DNA from 4 places in the Pseudomonas sp. LF020 genome. Region 4 is predicted to be linked to each of the others. Evidence: predicted binding sites of a transcription regulator. Region 4 holds the regulator's gene; each other region holds the start of a gene.
The links. Region 4 encodes sigma-54, which starts transcription at its own class of promoters, with help from an activator protein. Its sites were predicted from a motif close to ANTGGCATNNANNTTGCTNT; they were not measured.
Positions count from the first base shown of each region.

Region 1 (4,213 bases), on a different contig from region 4:
ATCTGGAACGGACCGTCACGGTCAACGGCCGGAGGCGGAACGTGGTCGACAACTGCCTGGTACAGCGCAGTCATGTCTTCGCCCATGGCGGTGTGATCCAGACCGGCGATGCCGTTCAGAGCCGAAGCGTAAACAACCTGGAAGTCCAGTTGTTCTTCGGTAGCACCGAGGTTGTCGAACAGGTCGAAGATCTGGTCCAGAACCCAGTCCGGACGCGCGCCTGGACGGTCAACCTTGTTGATCACCACGATTGGACGCAGGCCGGCTTCGAACGCCTTCTTGGTCACGAAACGGGTTTGCGGCATAGGGCCGTCTTGAGCGTCAACCAGCAGCAGAACGGAGTCAACCATCGACATTACGCGTTCTACTTCGCCGCCGAAGTCGGCGTGGCCCGGGGTGTCCACGATGTTGATGTGGTAGCCGTTCCAGTTGATGGCGGTGTTTTTCGCCAGAATGGTAATACCGCGCTCTTTTTCCTGGTCGTTGGAGTCCATCACGCGCTCGTCGTTGAGCTCGTTGCGCTCCAGGGTGCCGGATTGACGCAGGAGTTTGTCTACCAGGGTGGTCTTACCATGGTCAACGTGGGCAATGATGGCGATGTTACGTAGATTTTCGATCACTTGTGTATCTCGATCAGAGGATTCGGTTTGCTGACAAGTCTTGGCAGCGATTAACAGTAGTGTCCGGCATGGCCGTTACAGCTTGACGGCGGTGTCGGGGGGCCGGTGACGCAGGCCACAGGCAAACAGCCCCGGGCACTTAGCTCGGTCGATAAACGCGCACATTGGCATGCCCCTCACTGAGCAAATGGTGAGCATGCAGGCGACTCATCACGCCTTTGTCGCAATACAGCAGGTACTGGCGAGTCGGATCCAGCTCCTTGAAACGAGCGTTCACTGCGTAGAACGGCATCGTCTGTACTTCTATGCCGGCGAGTTCCAGCGGGTCATCCTCGGCCGCATCCGGGTGACGGATGTCGATGACGATCTGACCGGCCAGCGCTTCGCCGACTTCTTCGATCTGCAAGTCCTGGCCCAATTCGTCGATCACCCGATCGATCGGCACCAGTTTGGCATTTTCGAGCGCACGCTCGAGGACTGCCATGTCGAATTCTTTCTCTTCGTGCTCAACACGGTGGCGCTTGGCGGCGGTCTTCGGATTGACCGAGATGACCCCGCAGTATTCCGGCATGTGCCGGGCGAAATCGGCGGTGCCGATCTCGTTGGCCGTGTCGATGATGTCCTGCTTGTGTGCCACGATCAGTGGGCGCAGGACCAGTTTGTCGGTCACGCAGTCGATCACCGACAGGTTCGGCAGCGTCTGGCTCGATACCTGGGAGATCGCTTCGCCGGTGACCAGCGCGTCGATGTGCAGGCGGTCGGCGATGGCCGAGGATGCGCGCAACATCATACGCTTCAATACGACGCCCATATGACTGTTATCGACTTTGCCGAGAATTTCGCCCAAAACCTCTTCGAACGGAACACTGACAAATAGCACGCGTTGCGAGCTGCCGTACTTCTTCCAGATGAAATGCGCGACTTCCATCACGCCCAATTCGTGGGCACGCCCACCCAGATTGAAGAAGCAGAAATGTGCCATCAGGCCGCGACGCATGATCTGGTATGCGGCAACCGTCGAGTCAAAGCCGCCGGACATCAATACCAGCGTCTGCTCCAGGGCGCCGAGCGGGTAGCCGCCGATGCCGTTGTGCTGGCTGTGGATCACAAACAACCGTTGGTCGCGAACTTCGATGCGAACTTCGATTTGCGGGTCTTTGAGGTCGATTCCGGCAGCACCGCACTCACGACGCAGCTTGCTGCCGACGTATTTTTCGACGTCCATCGAGCTGAACGGATGCTTGCCGGCACGCTTGCAGCGCACCGAGAAAATCTTCCCGGCCAGCTCATTACCGTAGTGCTGCTTGCACTTCTCGGTGATGTCGTCGAAGTCGCCCAGCGGGTACTCGTCGATCTGCAGAAAGTGCGCGACACCGGGGGTGCAGACCAGGCGCTCGCCCATCTCTTTCAAGGCTTTGGGGTCGGTAACGCGGGTTTCCAGCTCGAGATTGTCCCACACACCGTTCACCACCACGGCCGGGTCCAGATCGCGGAGCACGGCGCGGATGTTCTTGGCCAGCTGGCGGATGAAACGCATCCGGACAGGGCGGCTTTTGATGGTGATCTCGGGGAAGACTTTTACGATTAGTTTCATGAAAACAGCGCGCGCAGGGCCAGCCGAAAAAGGGGGGCGCGGATTATAGCGGAAATTGCTCAAGGTTTAACCAGTTAATATGCAGAAGGTTTTCCTTGCACCAAAACGGGTCATTTTTGATTTGAGGCGCTACATTAAGGGGCGAGATTTTCGCCTTTATGACGCTTTGCAGTGCTGCAAGCGTGAATTTGGGGCAAAAAACCCATGCTGGGGCACTGGCATGCAATTTGCTCCCTTGTGAGGCAGGTTGCCTTGGCAGAGTATCTGCGCCGGCATCACCCCTATTAAGGGCATCCACTACCAAGCCCTAAGCCACCCGGAGGACACTATGTCGAAGTCGGTTCAACTCATCAAAGATCATGACGTCAAGTGGATTGATCTGCGCTTCACGGACACCAAAGGCACTCAGCACCACGTGACCATGCCGGCTCGCGATGCGCTGGAAGACGACTTCTTCGAAGTCGGCAAGATGTTCGACGGTTCCTCCATCGCTGGCTGGAAAGGCATCGAAGCCTCCGACATGATCCTGCTGCCGGACGACGACACTGCCGTCCTCGACCCGTTCACCGAAGACGCAACCCTGATCCTGGTTTGCGACATCATCGAACCGTCGACCATGCAAGGTTACGATCGCGACCCGCGCGCCATCGCTCACCGTGCCGAGGAATACCTGAAGACCACCGGTATCGGTGACACCGTCTTCGCCGGTCCAGAACCAGAATTCTTCATCTTCGACGAAGTGAAGTTCAAATCCGACATCTCCGGCTCGATGTTCAAGATCTACTCCGAACAAGGCTCGTGGATGTCCGACCAGGACATCGAAGGCGGCAACAAAGGCCACCGTCCTGGTATCAAAGGCGGCTACTTCCCGGTTCCGCCGTTCGACCACGACCACGAAATCCGTACTGCCATGTGCAACGCACTGGAAGAGATGGGCCAGACCGTTGAAGTTCACCACCACGAAGTGGCGACCGCCGGTCAGAACGAAATCGGTGTCAAGTTCAACACCCTGGTGAAAAAAGCTGACGAAGTTCAGACGCTGAAATACGTTGTCCACAACGTTGCCGACGCTTATGGCCGCACCGCGACCTTCATGCCGAAGCCACTGTACGGCGACAACGGCTCGGGCATGCACGTACACATGTCCATCGCCAAAGACGGCAAGAACACCTTCGCTGGCGAAGGCTATGCCGGCCTGTCCGAAACCGCCCTGTACTTCATCGGCGGTATCATCAAGCACGGCAAGGCCCTGAACGGCTTCACCAACCCGGCCACCAACTCCTACAAGCGTCTGGTGCCAGGTTTCGAAGCGCCAGTAATGCTGGCCTACTCGGCGCGCAACCGTTCCGCCTCGATCCGTATTCCTTACGTCAACAGCCCGCGCGGCCGTCGTATCGAAGCACGTTTCCCGGATCCGGCTGCCAACCCGTACCTGGCTTTCGCAGCACTGCTGATGGCCGGCCTGGACGGTATCCAGAACAAGATCCACCCAGGCGATGCCGCTGACAAAAACCTGTACGACCTGCCGCCTGAAGAGGCGAAAGAGATCCCGCAAGTTTGCGGCAGCCTGAAAGAAGCCCTGGAAGAGCTGGACAAGGGCCGTGCGTTCCTGACCAAGGGCGGCGTGTTCTCCGACGACTTCATCGACGCTTACATCGCGCTGAAATCCGAAGAAGAAATCAAGGTCCGCACCTTCGTACACCCACTGGAATATGAGCTGTACTACAGCTGCTGATCCGGTAGCGCCGCGCTACGCGGCGTGACAAAAAGAGGCCTCCTTCGGGAGGCCTTTTTTTTGAGGAAAATTCCGACAGCCTCAATCCACAAATTCGCGAACAACTTGCGCATCGTCCGGCATCAATCTTGGTGAACCGCCCGTAGCCTTTTCCTCCTACGACCATTCGAGGAATAACGCGATGAACTACTGCCCCTTCAAAACACTGCTGGCGACTCTGGCCGCTCTCACCCTGCTGGGTTGCACCTCTCCCGACAAACCCGG
Region 1 is NZ_JBRFIX010000004.1:261,657-265,869, reverse strand. Features, by position in the region: gene typA (translational GTPase TypA) at 1-620, opposite strand, end outside; gene thiI (tRNA uracil 4-sulfurtransferase ThiI) at 760-2,214, opposite strand; gene glnA (glutamate--ammonia ligase) at 2,543-3,949, shown strand; gene ACU680_RS11795 (cupin domain-containing protein) at 4,131-4,213, shown strand, end outside.
Region 1: glnA (glutamate--ammonia ligase) is a predicted target of sigma-54. The motif match lies at 2,429-2,448, and genes of this name have one in related genera.

Region 2 (4,213 bases), on a different contig from region 4:
CGATTCAACAGCTCAACGGTCAGATCGGCACCATCGACAGCCGTCAGGCGAAACCGGCCAGCGTCGACATCAAGGGCAAGGTCGACCGTTATGCACCGGTGACCATCAAAGGCGCGGTCAACCCGTTCGACCCGATGGCCAGCCTCGACATCGCCACCAGTTTCAAACGCGTCGAACTAACCACACTGACGCCGTATTCCGGCAAGTTCGCCGGTTACCGCATCCGCAAGGGCCGGCTCAACCTCGACCTGCATTACCTGATCACCAAGGGCCAGTTGAAGGCTGAAAACAAAGTGGTGGTCGAGCAACTGCAACTCGGTGAGAAAGTCGACAGCCCGGATGCCGTGAGCTTGCCGTTGAAACTGGCGATTGCCCTGCTCAAGGACGTCGATGGCAAGATCTCCATCGAGCTGCCGGTGACCGGCGACCTCAACAACCCGCAGTTCAGCGTGATGCCGATTGTCTGGCAGACCCTGCGCAACCTGATCGTCAAGGCCGCCGCCGCACCGTTCAAGATGATTGGCGGGCTGATCAACGGTGGCGGCTCCGAGGACCTCGGTACCGTGTCCTTTGCTGCGGGCTCCAGTGACCTGAGCAAGGACGCCGAGTCGGCGCTGGACAAACTGTCCAAGGCCCTCAAGGAACGTCCAGCCCTGCGTCTGGAAATCGAAGGAACTGCCGCACAGAGCAGCGACGGTCCGTTGATCGCCGAACAGCGTCTGGAGCGCGAATACCAGTACAACTACTACAAGATGCTCCAGCGTCGGGGCGACAAGGTGCCGGCGCAAGCGTCCCTGCTGCAAGTGCCGGAGAGCGAGAAAGGCCCGCTGCTTGAAGGCATCTACCGTACCCGTCTGAAAACTCAGCCACCGGCCGAATGGAAAGATCTGGGCAAGGAAGAACGCACGGCAAAAATGCGTGATGGTGTGATCAAGTTCTGGAGTTCCAGCGATGTGCTGCTGCGGCAGTTGGGTCAGGAACGCGCCAGCAGCATCAAGGACTATCTGGTCGACAAAGGCCAGTTGGCGGATGACCGGGTGTACTTCATCGACGCCAACCTTGGCGAGGCCGAAAGCGATGGCCGGGTCGTGACGCAAATGCACCTGGACGCCGAATGATGAACCACAAGTGGCTGGTTGCGCTGACACTGCTGCTCGCCGCCAGCCCGGCTCAGGCCTCTGACACGCTGCGTTGTGGCAGCCAGTTGGTCAGTCTCGGCGACCGCGCCAGTGAAGTGCTGCAGAAGTGTGGCGAACCGGTCAACCGCGATGCCCTCGGCTACAAGCGCAGCGCCAACCGCCGCGAAGAGTTTCAGGTCGAGGAATGGACCTACGGCCCGAGTAACGGCATGTATCAGTACCTGCGCTTTGAAGGCAATCGCCTGCGGCAGATCAACAGCAAGCGCGGTAATTAATTCCCCCCTGTAGGAGTGAGCCTGCTCGCGATAGCGGTGTGTCAGTCAGCAGATTTCTCCATCTGACACACCGCTATCGCGAGCAGGCTCACTCCTACAATTGTTTTGTGGTGCCCCTGAAATAGAACAAGCCCCGGCACTTGTGTCGGGGCCTGTAATGGTCACATCCGTGTGACCGTTCGCATGAACTCTAAAGTTGCGGCAGACGTATTGCTCGGCCCGTCTGTCGCGTCTTCTCCCGGTCCAGGCGAGAAGTCATGCCTTACTCGGCTTTCAGGCCGTCAGCGGAAACCGCTTTGACGCCTTTGATTTTCTTGGTGATGTTCACCGCGGTGGTTTTCTGAGCTTCGGTGACAGCGACGTCAGAAGACAGGGAAACCACACCTTTGTTGGTTTCGACTTTGATGTCGGTACCAGGAATGCCTTTTTCGGTTACCAGGTCGCTTTTGACTTTGGTAGTGATCCAGGTATCGGAAGTAGCTTCTTTAGCCTTGGTCATTTCACCAGCAGCCAGAGTCATTGGAGCCTGAGTAGCCTGGGTGGTTTGTGCAAAGGCACCGGAAGCCATGGTCAGGGTCAGCGCGGTAGCAGCAGCGGCAGTGATAGCGAACTTCTTCATACGAGTAACTCCTGTTTTTCTGGAAAGTCTGCTGGATTACTTGTCAGCAGGGTTACCGAGGTAGTTGCGAACGTTGTGCCAACTTTTTAAAAGATACAAAAGCTATATAAATCAACATCTTACAGATAATGGAAAATTCCGGATTCATGCAAAATGCATGATTCGGGGAATATTCACTTGCAAGTTGCGGTTTTTTGGAAAGTTCCTAAGGCGCTGAAATTATTGAGACTTTTATTTTCACCGAATAAAGAAAAATGCCCTGCGTGGCAGGGCATTCGTACATCACGCGCTAGCGATCAAGTACCGCTGGCGGTACAGCCTTTTGGCGAATAATCCGCGTTAACAGTAGTGGCACAGGTCCACACGCCAGAGGTATTACCCGTAGCAGCGCCCGAACGAGTGAGCGTGATGGTTTTGCCCAGTACCGGACCCGGAGCGTTGAGCAGCGTACAGCTGATGCTGCCCGCCCCCGTCGCCGCTGTGCCTGTAACCGAGACCGTACAGTTGGAGGTGGTGGCTGTACCGCCATTCACAGCGTTTATATCCGGAGCGGTACCTTGATTGATGGTGTCCTCGAACGGCACCTTCATCGCACTGATCTCCGCCAGCCCCGCGGTCACTTTTGACCGCGCCTGATACTTCGAATACTGCGGCAAGGCGATGGTTGCCAGGATGCCGATGATCGCGACGACGATCAGCAGCTCGATCAGAGTGAAACCTTGTTGTTTTTTCATAGACACGCTCCATGCATGAGTCGAAATCTCATGATCTGAAAGGGACGCAGCATAGGCCATGCCAATGCCTTCCAGGCCCCGTCCATTGGGCGCAAAGCGTGTGCGATGTCAGTTCCTACAACCTGCAACCGCACTATCTGACACTTTTTGTCACCTGTACCGGGCGTGTTTGGCGCTGTCACTTGACTAGGCTATAAGTCATGAACTGTCAGCATCCGGAATCCCCATGAATGACATCGCTCTGAGCGGTCTGGCCAAGCAATTGGTACAAGCCGAACTGCTTACGGAAAAAAGCGCCCAGCAGGCCTGGCAACAGGCGCAGCGCAATCGGCTGTCGCTGGTCAGCTACCTGGTGCAGAACAAACTGGTGAAGAGCTCACAGGTGGCCGAGATCGCTTCCGAGCATTTCGGCATGGCCTTCATGGACCTCAATTGCCTCGACAAGGAAACCCAGCCCAAAGGCCTGGTCAGTGAAAAACTGGTGCGCCAGCACCACGCCCTGCCCTTGTGGCGGCGTGGCAACAAACTGTTCGTGGGTATTTCCGATCCGAGCAATCATCAGGCGATCAATGACATTCAGTTCAGCACCGGGCTGAGCACCGAAGCCATTCTGGTGGAGGACGACAAGCTCACCGAGGCCATCGAGAAATTCTTCGACACTCACGCCAGTGGTCTCGAAGACATGGCCGACGTCGATCTCGACGGCGTGGATGTCGAGTCCGTCGACGACAGCCGCCAGGACGCCATTGGCGGCCTCGACGCCGACGACGCGCCGGTCGTGCGCTTCGTGCACAAGATGCTGCTCGACGCGATCAAGAGTGGCTCTTCCGACCTGCACTTCGAACCTTACGAAAAAAACTTCAGGGTGCGGGTGCGCACCGACGGCATCCTGCGCGAGGTGGCCAAACCGCCGATCCAGTTGGCCGGACGGATCGCCGCACGCCTGAAAGTCATGGCCAGTCTGGATATCTCGGAACGGCGCAAACCGCAGGACGGGCGAATCAAGATGCGCCTGTCGAAGACCAAGTCCATCGACTTCCGGGTCAACACCTTGCCGACCCTGTGGGGCGAAAAAGTGGTGATCCGGATTCTCGACCCGTCCAGCGCACAGATCGGCATCGATGCATTGGGTTACGAGCCGGCGCAGAAAGAACTGTACATGGCCGCGCTCAAGCAGCCGCAGGGCATGATTCTGGTAACCGGGCCTACGGGGTCGGGGAAAACTGTTTCGCTGTACACCGGCCTGAATATCCTCAACACCGTCGACATCAACATTTCCACCGCCGAAGACCCGGTGGAAATCAACATGGAAGGCATCAACCAGGTCAACGTCAATCCGAAACAGGGGCTGGATTTTGCTCAGGCCCTACGTTCGTTTCTGCGGCAGGACCCGGACGTGATCATGGTCGGCGAGATCCGCGACCTGGAAACCGCCGAGATCGCGAT
Region 2 is NZ_JBRFIX010000009.1:261,015-265,227, reverse strand. Features, by position in the region: gene ACU680_RS21775 (DUF748 domain-containing protein) at 1-1,118, shown strand, start outside; gene ACU680_RS21770 (DUF2845 domain-containing protein) at 1,118-1,414, shown strand; gene ACU680_RS21765 (BON domain-containing protein) at 1,677-2,033, opposite strand; gene ACU680_RS21760 (pilin) at 2,330-2,767, opposite strand; gene pilB (type IV-A pilus assembly ATPase PilB) at 2,994-4,213, shown strand, end outside.
Region 2: ACU680_RS21760 (pilin) is a predicted target of sigma-54. The motif match lies at 2,814-2,833, and genes of this name have one in related genera.

Region 3 (4,213 bases), on a different contig from region 4:
CAAGGATTCATTGCCGCCACCAACTGGAAACGCGCGGGAAAGCGCACGCGATCCTTGGCTCGGGCAATCACGATATGCCCGGATTCCAGCGGCTCGCGCAGTACCTCCAACACCTTGCGATCAAATTCCGGAAGCTCGTCGAGAAACAGCACACCGTGGTGGGCGAGGGTGATCTCGCCGGGTTGCGGTTTCGAGCTGCCACCGACCAGCGCCGGTCCCGATGCAGAATGGTGCGGTTGACGGAATGGTCGCTGCGGCCAATGGGTCAGTGGCACGCCGCTGGCGACCGATTGAATCGCCGCCACTTCCAGCGCCTCGCATTCGGAGAGTGGCGGCAGCAGGCCCGGCAAACGACTCGCCAACAAGGTCTTGCCCGTTCCCGGCGGCCCACTGAACAACAGGTTATGCGCGCCCGCCGCCGCAATCAGCAGCGCCCGTTTCGCGGCCATCTGCCCTTGTACTTCGTTGAGGTCGGGATAAGGTTTCGCCGCATGGATCAGCCCGTCCGAGACATAAGGCTCGACCGGCGTATGCCCGTTGAAATGCGCCACCGCCTCGAGCAGATGATCCACCGCAAATACTTTTAACCCCGACGCCAGGCAAGCCTCCTCGGCATTCGCCCGCGGCACCACCAGTGCCCGCCCGGCCTTGCGCGCCGCCAGTGCCGCCGGCAACACCCCGCGTACCGGACGCACAGCGCCGGACAACGCCAATTCACCAAGGCATTCCACCTCATCCAGCGTCAGACACGGCACCTGCACACTCGCCGACAGAATCCCCAAGGCAATCGCCAGATCAAACCGCCCGCCGTCCTTGGGCAAGTCCGCCGGCGCCAGATTCAAGGTGATCCGCCGCGCCGGAAACTGCAGCCCGGAATTGATGATCGCGCTGCGCACCCGGTCCTTGCTCTCCTTCACCGCCGCCTCGGGCAGCCCGACCATGGTCAGCGACGGCAGACCGTTGGCCAGATGAACTTCGACAGTGACAGCGGGAGCATCCACGCCAATCTGGGCGCGACTGTGGACGATGGAGAGGGACATGGTCGTTCCTTGAGCTGAATCGGGGGGCCGCTTCCTGCGGGTTTTTGAAGGGTAGTTGGGGAAGGACGATCAGGCGGGAGCGAACTTTCACTGAATGTTGCGGGAAAGTAATCAACCAATTTCGAGGCGAAAAAAAACCGCCTTGAGTAGACGGTTTTCAGTTTGCAGGCTTCGGTGAGGCCAAGGCCTGCGTATCCTTTGCGGACACACTCACGTGGGGTCAGGTTATGCATGTTTGCTCATTGGCGCAAGTATCAGATGGGCGTGAAAGAGGGCAACGGTCCTGTTGCTAGCGCCTCCTAACGACTTGATACAAGTTGTTTAAATCGCTTTCTAAGGGCGGTCATAAAATCCGCAATGACGATGCCCACTCATGAAGTATTCGCGAAGTGTGGCCGGGAGCGTAAAGACTTCATGTTCCTCGACACGGTGTGAGACCCGTGCCGGTGCTGTATTCGGGGAACCCACACCCGGCCGCCTTAGCGGACATACTCACGTGTAGTCCCGAAGGTGTTCGTACGCCGGAAAGTGCATCGGAGGTTTGGCCCCACGCAAGGAGGGCCAAAGTATGTCTAAGTTTCTTAAACATATGTGGCGCCTCGTCAGAATCGCGTTATGGGCTTTTCGCCTGTACGAGTTTCTGCGAGACCGTTGGAATAATTCGTTGTAGAGGATTGGTCTGACGGAAACCGCTCCTGCCTCGGCAGGAGCGGTTTGATTTCTTTCGCAAATTTCAAGGCATTTGGCTCAGGGTCTGCAGACTTACTCGGCCGGCGGCGTCAGCTTGGCTTCCAGCTCTGCGACTTTCGCCTCAAGGCTTTCGAGGCGAGCGCGGGTGCGGGCCAACACAACCATCTGACTGTCAAATTCTTCGCGGCTGACCAGGTCGAGTTTGCTGAACGCACTCTGCAGCAGCATCTTGAACTGGCTTTCGATTTCGGCTTTGGGCAGCGGGGTGTCGCCGCTGAACAGGCGGGAGGCGGTGCCGCTCAGGGCGTCGAGGAAGTCTTTGGGCGCGAGCATGGAATGTGTCCTGTAAACAGTGGCGGGCAGTGTATCACGCAGTGTCTATAGTCATTGACGCAGGCACGGATGCACGCTTTTCGCGCAGGCGGACGGACGGCAACGCACCGTTGTTGTGCGTAACCGTCGGGGCTTTTTTGCGCGGGCGCCTGCGGCAGCGGCCAAGAGATTGAAATCAGAGGAATTTGGCGAGATGGCAAGCTTTCTGCTTAGTCGGTAGTGACCCATGCACTGATGCAGTCGCTGTGACGAATGCAGTGCGGCAGGCGGGACGGGGAGTTTCGTCGGCAGCGGTTAGCTGGCGTCAGTCGGGCAGGTAGGGCCGACGATGCGTTACAAAGCCAGGCACTGCGCTTAGACTTGAGTCGGGTTTGTTTTCCTGGGGCAAGTCCACCAATTCGGGAGAGAGTTTCATGAAGCTAGTCACTGCCATCATCAAGCCGTTCAAGTTGGACGACGTGCGCGAGTCGCTGTCCGAAATCGGCGTGCAGGGCATTACCGTTACTGAAGTCAAAGGCTTCGGCCGGCAGAAGGGTCACACCGAGCTGTATCGCGGCGCGGAGTATGTGGTCGATTTTCTGCCCAAGGTGAAAATCGACGTTGCCATCGACGACAAGGATCTGGATCGGGTTATCGAGGCGATAACCAAGGCTGCCAACACCGGCAAGATCGGTGACGGCAAGATCTTCGTGGTCAATCTGGAACAGGCGATCCGCATCCGTACCGGCGAAACCGATACCGACGCGATCTAAACGCCGCCACAAACCCAACGCCCCAGGAGAAAACAATATGACTCTGCGTAAATTCGCAGGGCTAGGCGCCCTGTTGTCCATCGTAATGCCCGGCCTGGCTATGGCGGCAGATCCGGTGGCGCCTCCAGTCCTCAATTCCGGCGACACCGCCTGGATGCTGACCTCCACAGCCCTCGTGCTGTTCATGACCATTCCAGGCCTGGCGCTGTTCTACGGCGGCATGGTGCGCTCGAAAAACATTCTTTCGGTGATGATGCAGTGCTTCGCCATTACCGGTCTGATCAGCGTTCTGTGGGTCATTTATGGCTACAGCATTGCGTTCGACACCACCGGCATGGAGCAGGGCGTCGTCAACTTCAACTCGTTCTTCGGCGGCATGGGCAAGGCGTTCCTCGCCGGGGTCACGCCTTCAAGCCTGACCGGTCCCGCGGCGCTGTTCCCGGAGGCGGTGTTCGTCACCTTCCAGATGACTTTCGCGATCATCACCCCGGCACTGATCGTCGGTGCGTTCGCCGAGCGAATGAAATTTTCCGCGATGCTGATCTTCATGGGCGTCTGGTTCACCCTCGTCTATGCGCCGATCGCACACATGGTCTGGTCCGGTAATGGCGGCCTGCTGTGGGACTGGGGCGTACTCGACTTCGCGGGCGGCACCGTGGTGCATATCAACGCCGGTATCGCCGGTCTGGTCGCGTGCTTGGTACTGGGCAAGCGCAAAGGCTTCCCGACCACCCCGATGGCGCCGCACAACCTCGGTTACACCCTGATGGGCGCGGCGATGCTGTGGGTCGGCTGGTTCGGCTTCAACGCCGGTTCCGCCGCAGCCGCCAACGGCACTGCCGGCATGGCGATGCTGGTCACTCAGATTGCAACCGCTGCAGCGGCTCTGGGCTGGATGTTCGCGGAGTGGATCACTCACGGCAAACCAAGCGCTCTGGGCATTGCTTCGGGTGTGGTTGCCGGTCTGGTGGCGATCACTCCGGCTGCGGGCACCGTTGGCCCGATGGGCGCACTGGTGATCGGTCTGGCGGCAGGCGTGGTGTGCTTCTTCTGTGCCACCACCCTGAAACGCAAACTTGGCTATGACGACTCCCTGGATGCCTTCGGCGTACACGGTATCGGCGGTATTCTCGGGGCGATCCTCACCGGTGTGTTCGCTGCACCGTCGCTGGGTGGCTTCGGCACAGTCACCGACATCGCCGCTCAAGTATGGATTCAGTGCAAAGGTGTCGGCTTCACGGTGATCTACACCGCAATCGTCACCTTCATCATCCTCAAGGTCCTGGACGCCGTGATGGGTCTGCGTGTGGCCGAGGAAGAAGAGGCTGTGGGTCTGGACCTGGCACAACACAACGAACGCGGCTACAACCTGTAAGTACGCGCATCGAAAAAACTTGC
Region 3 is NZ_JBRFIX010000010.1:26,408-30,620, reverse strand. Features, by position in the region: gene ACU680_RS22165 (YifB family Mg chelatase-like AAA ATPase) at 1-1,040, opposite strand, end outside; gene ACU680_RS22160 (accessory factor UbiK family protein) at 1,803-2,063, opposite strand; gene glnK (P-II family nitrogen regulator) at 2,477-2,815, shown strand; gene ACU680_RS22150 (ammonium transporter) at 2,853-4,190, shown strand.
Region 3: glnK (P-II family nitrogen regulator) is a predicted target of sigma-54. The motif match lies at 2,256-2,275, and genes of this name have one in related genera.

Region 4 (4,213 bases):
GCGAACCTGGACGTTCTTCAGGGTTTTCTGCAGGGCCTGACCCAGGCGTTCGGTCAGGTAAACGGAGCGGTGATGTCCGCCAGTGCAGCCAATGGCAATGGTGACATAGGCGCGATTGCTCGCCGCAAAGCGCGGCAACCATTTATTCAGGTAGCCGTAGATGTCCTGGAACATCTCTTCGACCTCCGGCTGCGTCGCCAGATACTCGGCGACCGGTGCGTCGAGTCCGGATTGTGCGCGCAATTCAGGCTTCCAGTACGGATTGGGCAGGCAGCGCACGTCGAACACCAGATCCGCGTCCACCGGCATGCCGCGCTTGAAACCGAACGATTCAACCAGAAATGCCGTCCCCGGCTCCGGCTGGTTCAGCAGGCGCAGTTTGATGGTATCGCGCAACTGGTACAGATTCAGATTGGTGGTGTTGACCTTGAGATCGGCCAGGTCGGCAATCGGGCCGAGCAGGGCGGTTTCATCTTCGATCGCTTCGGCCAGTGAGCGGTTGGCGGTGCTCAGCGGGTGGCGACGGCGGGTTTCCGAGAAGCGTTTGAGCAAGGTTTCTTCGTCGGCATCCAGATACAGCACATCACACTGGATGTGTCGGGCGCGGACTTCTTCGAGCAACTCGGGGAAGCGTGACAAATGACTCGGCAGGTTTCGCGCATCGATCGACACAGCCACCAACGGCTGAGCCAGCTCGGTATGAATCAGGGCGCGTTCGGCGAGTTCCGGCAGCAGACCGGCCGGCAGGTTGTCGATGCAGTAGTAGCCGTTGTCCTCAAGAACATTCAGGGCGGTACTTTTACCCGAGCCGGAGCGGCCGCTGACGATGATCAAACGCATGATTAGTGACCGTTCTGCTCGCTCAGGACGACCTGATACAAGGCTTCATTGCTCGGTGCGCTACGCAGTTTTTCGCGCACTTCCTTGCGGTCGAGCATGCTGGCGATCTGGCGCAGTAATTCCAGATGAGCATCGGTGGCCGCTTCCGGGACCAGCAAGACAAACAGCAGGTCAACCGGTGCGCCGTCGATTGCATCGAAATCGATGGGCGCTTCAAGGTGCATCAACGCGCTGATAGGCGCTTCGCAGCCTTTGAGACGACAGTGGGGGATGGCGATGCCGTTGCCGAAACCGGTGGAACCGAGTTTCTCACGGGCGATCAGCGCTTCGAAGACATCTTGCATCTCCAGATCCGGCACTTCGCGGGCGATCAGGTTGGCAATCTGTTCGAGGGCTTTCTTTTTACTGCCGCCCGGCACGTTCACCAGGGAACGGCCGGGGGTCAGGATACTTTCAAGTCGGATCATGGGGGTGGGGGTTATCGACCGGTAGCGCCCTGAAGCAGGCTCTGGGTCTTTTCCTTATGCTTTTTGAGTTGTTTATCAAGCTTGTCGGTCAGCGCGTCGATCGCTGCGTACATGTCGGTATGTTCCGCGTTTGCGACGACCTCATTGCCGGGAATATGCAGCGTGGCTTCGATTTTCTGCTTCAGCTTTTCGACGCACATCGTGACTTGCACGTTGGTGATCTTGTCGAAATGTCCCTCAAGCCTCTTGAGCTTCTGCTCAACGTATTCACGGAGAGGTTGGGTAACTTCCAGTTGGTGTCCACTGATGTTGACTTGCATACAGCTTCTCCTTCGTTGCCAGTGCATAAAGCGGCAGGCCGAACAGCCTGCCACTGGAACGCTGTAACGTGGCTTACATCAACCGCTTGCGTTCGCTCGAAGGCGCGATCCCTAGGGATTCACGGTACTTGGCGACGGTGCGGCGAGCCACCTGAATGCCTTGTGCCTCCAGTAAACCAGCGATCTTGCTGTCACTCAACGGCTTTTTCTGATTTTCCGCTGCAACCAGTTTTTTGATGATCGCGCGGATCGCCGTGGACGAGCATTCACCGCCTTCGGAGGTGCTTACATGGCTGGAGAAAAAGTATTTCAGTTCATAAATGCCCCGTGGGGTATGCATGAATTTCTGTGTGGTGACCCGGGAAATCGTCGATTCGTGCATGCCTACCGCTTCGGCGATGTCGTGCAGGACCAACGGCTTCATGGCTTCGTCGCCGTACTCCAGGAAACCGCGCTGATGCTCGACGATCTGGGTGGCCACTTTCATCAGGGTTTCGTTGCGGCTCTGCAGGCTCTTGATGAACCAGCGTGCTTCTTGCAACTGGTTGCGCATGAAGGTGTTGTCGGCGCTGGTGTCGGCGCGACGGACGAAACCGGCGTACTGCGCGTTGACCCGCAAACGGGGCACCGACTCCTGATTCAATTCGACCAGCCAGCGCTCGTTGTCCTTGCGCACAATGACGTCGGGCACCACGTACTCGGCTTCGGTCGATTCGATCTGTGAGCCCGGGCGTGGATTGAGGCTTTGCACCAGTTCGATGACCTGACGCAGCTCGTCTTCCTTGAGCTTCATGCGCCGCATCAACTGGCTGTAGTCACGACTGCCGAGCAGATCGATGTAATCGCTGACCAGACGTTTGGCTTCGTTGAGCCACGGGGTCTTGGCCGGGAGCTGACGCAGTTGCAGCAACAGGCATTCGCCGAGGTTGCGCGCGCCGATGCCGGCGGGTTCGAACTGTTGAATGCGGTGCAGAACGGCCTCGATCTCGTCCAGCTCGATGTCGAGCTCCGGATCAAAGGCGTCGAGGATTTCTTCGAGGGTTTCGTCGAGGTAGCCCTGATTGTTGATGCAATCGATCAGGGTCACGGCGATCAGGCGGTCGGTGTCGGACATCGGCGCCAGGTTCAATTGCCACAGCAAATGGCTTTGCAGGCTTTCGCCGGCGGAGGTGCGGGTGGTGAAGTCCCACTCGTCGTCATCGCTGCTGGGCAGACTGCTGGCGCTGGTCTGGTAGACGTCTTCCCAGGCGGTATCAACGGGCAGTTCGTTAGGAATGCGCTCGTTCCATTCGCCATCTTCCAGGTTGTCCACCGTCGGGGCGGTTTCCTGATAGGAGGGTTCCTGAATGTCGGTGTTGGTTTTTTGTTCGACGTTGTCGGCCAAAGGATCGGTATTGTCGAAGTCGTCGCCTTCTTCCTGGCGTTCGAGCATCGGATTGGATTCCAGGGCCTCCTGGATTTCCTGTTGCAGGTCCAGGGTCGACAATTGGAGCAGGCGGATGGCCTGTTGCAGCTGCGGTGTCATCGTCAGCTGCTGGCCCATTCTCAAGACTAGCGATGGTTTCATGGCAGGGGCTTAACACCTTATTCGCCGGCGCGCATGCGCCATCCACTACAGGGCGCCGGAGCGCCAAACTTAAGCAAATTATATGCCTGAAACTGTCGTGTTTGCCTAGAGCGCTGTAACAATTAAAGCGTATTAAATCCTGCTTGAATCGATACAGCGCCCGGGCGGCTCACCGGGCACTATTCGCTTAGAGGCGGAACTCGTGGCCCAGGTACACTTCCTTCACCAGATCGTTGGCAAGGATGGTCGCCGCATCGCCTTCGGCGATCAGTTGACCGTCGTTGACGATGTAGGCGGTTTCGCAGATATCCAGGGTCTCACGCACGTTGTGGTCGGTGATCAGTACACCGATGCCCTTGGCCTTGAGGTGGTGGATGATCTGCTTGATGTCGCCAACCGAAATCGGGTCGACACCGGCGAACGGTTCGTCGAGCAGGATGAATTTCGGTGCGGTCGCCAGGGCGCGGGCGATTTCCACCCGGCGGCGTTCACCACCGGACAGGCTCATGCCGAGGTTGTCGCGGATGTGGCTGATGTGGAACTCCTGCAGCAGGCTTTCCAGTTCCTTGCGACGACCGGCCTTGTCGAGTTCCGTGCGGGTTTCGAGGATGGCCATGATGTTATCGGCCACCGACAGTTTGCGGAAGATCGATGCTTCTTGCGGCAGATAGCCGATACCGGCCTTGGCACGACCGTGCATCGGCTGATGGCTGACGTCCAGATCATCGATCAGCACGCGACCCTGATCGGCCTGCACCAGGCCGACGATCATGTAGAAGCAGGTGGTCTTGCCGGCGCCGTTCGGGCCGAGCAGGCCAACGATCTGGCCACTGTCGATCGACAGGCTGACGTCGCGCACAACCTGGCGGCTTTTATAGGCCTTGGCCAGGTGTTGGGCTTTCAGAGTTGCCATTACTGGGTCTTCTCGTCGGTTTTCTTCTTCGGCTGGATCACCATGTCGATGCGCGGACGCGCTTCGGTGACTTTGCTACCGGTAGCGCGACCGGCACTGGCCAGCT
Region 4 is NZ_JBRFIX010000003.1:436,986-441,198, reverse strand. Features, by position in the region: gene rapZ (RNase adapter RapZ) at 1-840, opposite strand, end outside; gene ptsN (PTS IIA-like nitrogen regulatory protein PtsN) at 843-1,307, opposite strand; gene hpf (ribosome hibernation-promoting factor, HPF/YfiA family) at 1,319-1,627, opposite strand; gene ACU680_RS09750 (RNA polymerase factor sigma-54) at 1,701-3,194, opposite strand; gene lptB (LPS export ABC transporter ATP-binding protein) at 3,382-4,107, opposite strand; gene lptA (lipopolysaccharide transport periplasmic protein LptA) at 4,107-4,213, opposite strand, start outside.